3 regions of the Rhizobium sp. BR 314 genome follow, and region 3 is predicted to be linked to each of the others. Evidence: predicted binding sites of a transcription regulator. Region 3 holds the regulator's gene; each other region holds the start of a gene.

Region 1 (2,272 bases), on a different contig from region 3:
CAAAATTCTTGTGCGTCGTGTAGGAGCGCGCACCATCGGCATAGTGGAACTCGATCTTCTCTTCCGTACCGTTCAGGATGACGTCCTGAGCCTTTTCCGACAGCTCGTTCCAGCGGCTGCCGAGCTTGAAGCCGTAATGCTTGCCGAGGGCTTCGAGCGTTTGGTTGTAGTAGGGGGAGCTGGATTTGGCCCAGGGAGCAATTGCGCCGTCACGCAGCGTCCGCTCCGGTTCCGGCACGATCAGGTCCCTATCGATCTTCTGCAGCGAGCCGAGGCCGTCGCAGGAAGGGCAAGCGCCGAAGGGATTATTGAACGAGAACAGGCGAGGCTCGATTTCCGGGATGGTGAAGCCGGAAACCGGGCAGGCGAACTTCTCCGAGAACAAGACGCGCTCGTGCGTCTCGTTCAACGACTTGTTTGCCGAGCCACCGGCAGCGGTTTCCTCGGGCGGCAAAGGCTTGTCGGCGAATTCGGCAACAGCAAGGCCGTCGGCAAGACGGAGCGACGTTTCGAAGCTATCGGCCAGGCGGGCGGCCATATCCGGCCGCACGACGATACGGTCGACCACGACATCGATGTCATGCTTGTATTTCTTGTCGAGCGCCGGCACATCGGCGATCTCGTAGAACTGCCCGTCGACCTTGACGCGCTGGAAGCCCTTTTTCATGAGCTCCGCCAGTTCCTTCTTGTATTCGCCCTTACGACCGCGCACGAGCGGCGCCAGAATATAAAGTCTGGTTCCTTCCTCATAGGCGAGAACGCGGTCAACCATTTGGCTGACCGTCTGGCTTTCGATCGGCAGGCCGGTAACCGGCGAGTAGGGAACACCGACGCGTGCGAACAGCAGGCGCATATAGTCGTAGATTTCTGTGACCGTGCCGACCGTCGAGCGCGGATTGCGCGATGTCGTCTTCTGCTCGATCGAAATGGCGGGCGAGAGGCCGTCGATCTGGTCGACATCCGGCTTCTGCATCATTTCCAGGAACTGGCGCGCATAGGCCGAAAGGCTTTCGACATATCGACGCTGCCCTTCGGCATAAATGGTATCGAAGGCAAGCGAAGACTTGCCGGAACCGGAAAGGCCGGTCATGACAATCAGCTTGTTGCGCGGCAGGTCGAGATCGATGCCCTTGAGATTGTGCTCGCGCGCACCACGTATGGAAATAGTCTTCAGTTCGCTCATCTTCGTATGCAGGTCCCTTGGAGTCTGCCTTTATTTAGTGATGTCAGCCTGCAAGTCGAGGCTGAAATGAAAGGTTGGAGCCGGGTTTTCGATTCCGTTGACACGATCATAAAGACAAATTAGAACAAAGAAAGAACAAAATTGCCTTTAGACATTTCTTTGTGGATGAAGATGTCTCTGGCAGTGCTGGAATAACACCTGATGACGGCAATGGTCTAAGGTGTGCCGATAAAATTTAGGGGCCGTCGATGGGCGGCAAACAGGGTGATGTCATGGCCGGTAGTGTGAACAAGGTAATTCTGATTGGAAATCTCGGGGCGGACCCAGAAATCCGCCGCACGCAGGACGGCCGCCCGATCGCCAATCTGAACATCGCCACGTCCGAAACCTGGCGCGACCGCAATTCCGGCGAGCGCAAGGAAAAGACGGAATGGCACCGCGTCGTCATCTTCAATGAAGGCCTCTGCAAGGTCGCAGAGCAATATTTGAAGAAGGGCGCCAAGGTCTATATCGAAGGCGCGCTCCAAACCCGCAAATGGCAGGATCAGAACGGCCAGGACAAGTATTCGACCGAAATCGTGCTGCAGGGCTTCAATTCGACCCTCACCATGCTGGATGGCCGTGGAGAAGGGGGCGGCTCGGACGGCGGTGGCCGCGGTGGCCGCGGCGGCGGTGATTTTGGCGGCGGCTATGGTGGCGGCGACTACGGTGGTGACGATTACGGCCAATCATCCTCGCAGGGCTCTTCCCGTGGCGGCGGTGGCAACCGCGGTGGTGGCGGCCAATCCGGCGGCGGCAATTTCTCGTGCGATCTGGACGACGACATCCCGTTCTGAGATGTCGCAGCGTGCAGTTTGCCTTTGAAAGCCTGCCTCAACGGCAGGCTTTTTTCATGAAAGAGCCAGCGCGGCCTTGGCGCCGTCAACGACGAATTGTGCGGCAAGCGCGGCGAGGATTACGCCAAGCAGGCGGGTCAGGATAGCGCGGCCCGTGGCGCCGAGCATGCGGTCGAGCCTGTCGGAAATGGCAAGCGCTGCAAAAACGAGGGCGAGATTGACGGCGATGACGGCGATCAATTGTGCCCGGTCG
Region 2 (2,272 bases), on a different contig from region 3:
CGCGTTCCGCCTCTTCGGCATCGTCCGTCGCGCCGGTGAAACGCGGCAGGATCGGCTTGCGGGTCTTCAACACAAAGGAGCAACGCCGGGCGATCTCGACAGTGTTTTCCAACGCTTCCGGCAGATTGGCGAAGAGCTTGGCCATGTCGGCCCGGCTCTTCAGATAATGATCCGGCGTCAGGCGGAAGCGCGTATCGTCCGAGACGATGGCGTTGTGTGCGACCGCCATCAGGGCGTCATGGGCATCGTAATCGTCACGCGTCGGGAAAAAGGCCTCGTTGGTGGCAACCAGCGGAAGCTCATGCTCGTAGGCCAGCGAAAGCATCTTGTGCTCATGACGGCGATCATAGGTACCATGGCGCTGCAATTCGACATAGAGCCGATCGCCAAACAGCCTCTTCAGCGTAAGAAGCCGGGAGAGCGCCTGCGCTGCGTGCCCCTCTTTCAGGGCCATATCGACCGGCCCGTTCAAGGAGCCGGTAAGGGCGATCACGCCCTCCGTACCAATCTCTTCCAGCCAGGACGTCGTGACGTGGACAGCGCCATTGCCCTCACCGCCAAGATAGGCACGGCTGACCAAATCGACGATGCGCTCGTAGCCCTGATCGGTTGCGGCCAGCAGAACGATCGAAGGAAGTTTGGCAAGAGCCTGCTGCGGCCCGCGCTTGTCGCCCTCGCCGCCATCCTCCATGTCGATGGACACTTGGCAGCCGATGATCGGTTGCAACCCCTCGTCCATCGCCTTCTGCGAGAATTCCAGTGCGACGAAGAGATTGTTTGTATCGGTGATGGCAATGGCAGGCTGCTTGTCGCCCGCCGCCTTCGCCAAGATCTTCTTGAGCGGCAAAGCGCCTTCCAGCAGCGAATAAGCTGAATGAACCCGAAGGTGGACGAACTCCGGCAAGCCTTCGACCGGCGCAACCGCTGCGCCGCCGCCACTCATATCCGCCATTTCGTACCCTTCCGCATGCCCAAATGAATCGGCGGCATTTTCTGCATTACGGAGGACAAAGTCCAGAAGTTGCTCCCGTCAAGTACGGCAGCAGCATGTGCATAGAGGGGAAAACTCACATCGCCATCATGATGAGGGAAAAGCTGGCGACAAACATCACGATTGAGGTGAATGCTGCAACGTCTCGAATGATATCGGTCATTTACGCGCTCCTTACTCGTTATGTTTCTTTTTTGTTCTATTTATGTTCACGAGTCAATAGATGCATCGATAAATTTCATCGCGCAGCTTTTTTTGCCTGCCGATAGACGCAGTAGTGGCCGGACGCTATGCAGGAACAAAAGGAGAGATCACCATGAAATCAGTTGCCTGCGCGCTCATTCTGCTTTCGGCTGCAAGTGCTGCTCATGCGGAAGATACCATCCCGCCGGGCCGCATCATCGACGCGGCGATTGGCGACTGGAACAAGGACGGCAAGCCGGATCTCGCCCTTCTGGTGGCACCGCCTGCGGGTGACGACGCGGACAACCCGATCGGCATCTATATCTATCTGCGCGACGACGAACATTCCCTCCTGAAGCTGGTCGCCAGCGCGCCGCACAAGATATGGGGTAGCGTCGAGCCTGGCGGTATCGTCGGTCAGGAACCGTCGATCTCAGCGTTGCCGAACGGTTCGATCGCCATCGTCTCGCAGAACGACAGCGTTGGGCGCGACCGCTGGCAGCAGACGCTTACGCTTGCCTATCGCAACAACAGCTTTGTGGTCGCCGGTTACACCTACGGATCCCGCGACACCCTCAGTCCCGATGATAGCCATAGCTGCGACTACAACGTGCTGACCGGCAAGGTGACGAAGGACGGCAAAAATCAGAAGGCGGAAGCCAGGACCGTCACCATCCAGGACTGGCAGGACGACTTCGGCCAGAAGGCGTGCGATAGCGGCAAGTAGCCACCAATGTTCTCTTTTTGTTCTTTACAAATGCTGCAGCCGATGGCATTCTTGCCGCTCACCAAAATTGGAGAGGGTCATGCCGGATCTTGCCGAGCTGAACGATTTCATTGTCAACGCCAAGGCCGAAACCTATGTCGGTGATGGCGAAAGGATGCCATCCTGCCGAAGCGGCTCACATGACATCGGTTATGCGAGCGGCTGCTGGCGCTATCTCGACAGCTATTTCGGCGGTACGGATTTTTCCGGGCAAGAGGTGGTCTGGCATGACGATCAGCCAGTATGGGCGATGAACTATTTCGGCCACATCATCGAACACGATCTGATCGATGGACATCGGGCCGGTATGGTCATTAAGGCCGCCTTGCTAC
Region 3 (2,272 bases):
AAGGAATGCTCCGATACCTTTGGTCCGCTGACGACCTCTTCGAAAAAGCTGCGGAAGGCGGCCGGCCGCGTTGCCGAGATCGCTACCCGCGCAATGCCGCTGACACCGTTTGCATGGCGCTCAAGCACACCGCGATCGGTGGGCAGCGGATTGATGCGCTGGCAGCTGAATGCGAGCAAATCGGGCGAACGCAGGTCGGACGCAAAGGCCAGGCGAAATCCGGCCACGGTTTCCGTTCCGTCAGGCATTTTCATCGGCCGTGAGAAATCCAGCATCGGGCCGGCCGAGATCGCTGCGGCTTTGAAGCGCTCATCATCCGCTACGGCATCATTCGTTCCGAAAACCACGGCAGAGAATCCGTCTTCTCCGACGCGAAAGCGATAGGCCTGGTCGCGCGCCACGAAGACATTGCCTTCGATAAAGCTCGCCTCGCACTGTTCTTGCGAGGCTACACCCAAAGGTTCGAGATAGGTCTTGTCGGAAAAGAAGACGCAGGCATTTTCGGTGCCGAAGGGATGGCGCGCATCGGGAGCAACCGTAAAGCCGAGCTTGCCGAGCCGCTCGCGCGCCAGGGCGATGTTGATCGTCGGCAACACGAGATGATCCAGCGGATGCGGCAACGAAGTCATGGCTTCTCCTCTTTCCCAACGGCGGTAGATTTGCGCCCATCCATCGCGTATTTCAAGATGAAAGCGAAGCGCGCGACGACAGCTCCAAGTGCGCAATATGATCGCGCAAACGTGATTGCTGATTCTCCCCTGTAGCCGGCTCAGCTGGCTTGATTTCGAGATCGCCGAACCAGAACGCAGACGGAAAAATCCGGTGTCAACCTAGGCCTGAAAAGGAGGAATTCCCCATATTTTTCACAATGTTATATCTATTTCAGCACGCTGGCTTTTACAGCCCGTCCATTCGCGGGTGATAATTATTTAATTGTCCGAGCAAGCTTTTAACGAAATTTAAGTGCTTGCGGAACACATATGGAACATATAGTGTCCGTTCTGGATTTGTTTCACGACCTTTTCTTGATTCTGGGGTTCCAAGACGATGTTGACGCGCAAGCAACAGGAACTGCTTCTCTTCATTCACGAGCGGATGAAGGAGTCCGGCGTTCCGCCATCCTTCGACGAGATGAAGGATGCGCTGGATCTGGCCTCCAAGTCCGGCATTCACCGCCTCATCACGGCATTGGAGGAGCGCGGCTTCATCCGTCGCCTGCCGAACCGCGCCAGGGCACTTGAGGTCATCAAGCTCCCGGATGCCTATAATCCGAGCTTGCAGCCGCGCCGCGGCTTTTCGCCAAGCGTTATCGAGGGCAGCCTCGGCAAGCTCCAGCCGGTCGCGCCCCCGCCTCCGCCGAAAGTAACCCATGAAGATCACAGCAGTTCGGTATCCGTACCCGTGATGGGCCGCATCGCTGCCGGCGTTCCGATCTCGGCCATTCAGAACAATACGCATGACATAACCGTCCCCGCCGATATGCTCGGCGCTGGTGATCATTATGCCTTGGAGGTGCGAGGCGACTCGATGATCGACGCCGGCATTTTCGACGGCGATACAGTCATCATTCGCAATTCGACGACAGCAAACCCCGGTGATATCGTCGTTGCGCTTGTCGACGACGAAGAAGCAACGCTGAAGCGCTTCCGTCGCAAGGGTGCATCGATCGCTCTCGAGGCTGCCAACCCTGCCTATGAGACCCGTATTTTCGGACCGGATCGCGTCAAGGTTCAGGGCAAGCTTGTCGGGCTCATTCGGCGTTATCACTGACAGGTGACACCGGCGCGATTGGCGCGCCGAATGTCCCCGTGCGCCGATCATAGGTTCGTTGCCGCGTCCATGGCCGTTGCGGATCTTCGAATGCTGTAAGGACAGTGGGCTTGTCGCCGCTCAGATCCATTTCGACCGAGCCGGTCCGCCTTAATGTCGCGCCTGTATAAAGCGTTGCGCCGGAGCGACAATGATCGAGGCGCAGACGTATTGATGTGACGACGATATTCGCCGTATCGCAGGCCGGTGGAAGATAGGCGGCATTTTCGATCGTTACCAACACGGCGCCATTTTCAAGCATCGCCACGCACCACGCACCTTTCTGACAGGCGAAACGCCCCTGCATGGTTCGATCGAGAGCATCCTCCATTGCCCTGCGGACCGCCTTCTGTTCGTCGTTGTTCAATCGACGGCGACGCTCGGCCTTGCTGATCTTAGGCAGGCTGCTGTCGGCAACAAGCATGGTGGGAGGCTGATGTTCGAATGCGACGAGTGCCGTTTG

The links. Region 3 encodes LexA, which represses DNA repair genes until DNA is damaged. Its sites were predicted from a motif close to TGTTCNNNNTGTGTTCNG; they were not measured.
Region 1: the regulator LexA is predicted to act here: its motif matches at 1,304-1,321, upstream of uvrA (excinuclease ABC subunit UvrA).
Region 2: the regulator LexA is predicted to act here: its motif matches at 1,187-1,204, upstream of dnaE (DNA polymerase III subunit alpha).

What each region holds. Positions count from the first base shown of each region.
Region 1 is NZ_JARWLA010000042.1:26,548-28,819, forward strand. It holds gene uvrA (excinuclease ABC subunit UvrA) at 1-1,183, opposite strand, end outside; gene QD461_RS31795 (single-stranded DNA-binding protein) at 1,456-2,019, shown strand; gene QD461_RS31800 (MarC family protein) at 2,074-2,272, opposite strand, start outside.
Region 2 is NZ_JARWLA010000002.1:435,149-437,420, reverse strand. It holds gene dnaE (DNA polymerase III subunit alpha) at 1-952, opposite strand, end outside; gene QD461_RS04630 (hypothetical protein) at 1,308-1,901, shown strand; gene QD461_RS04625 (DUF5680 domain-containing protein) at 1,981-2,272, shown strand, end outside.
Region 3 is NZ_JARWLA010000009.1:33,114-35,385, forward strand. It holds gene QD461_RS14205 (VOC family protein) at 1-629, opposite strand, end outside; gene lexA (transcriptional repressor LexA) at 1,048-1,770, shown strand; gene QD461_RS14215 (hypothetical protein) at 1,751-2,272, opposite strand, start outside.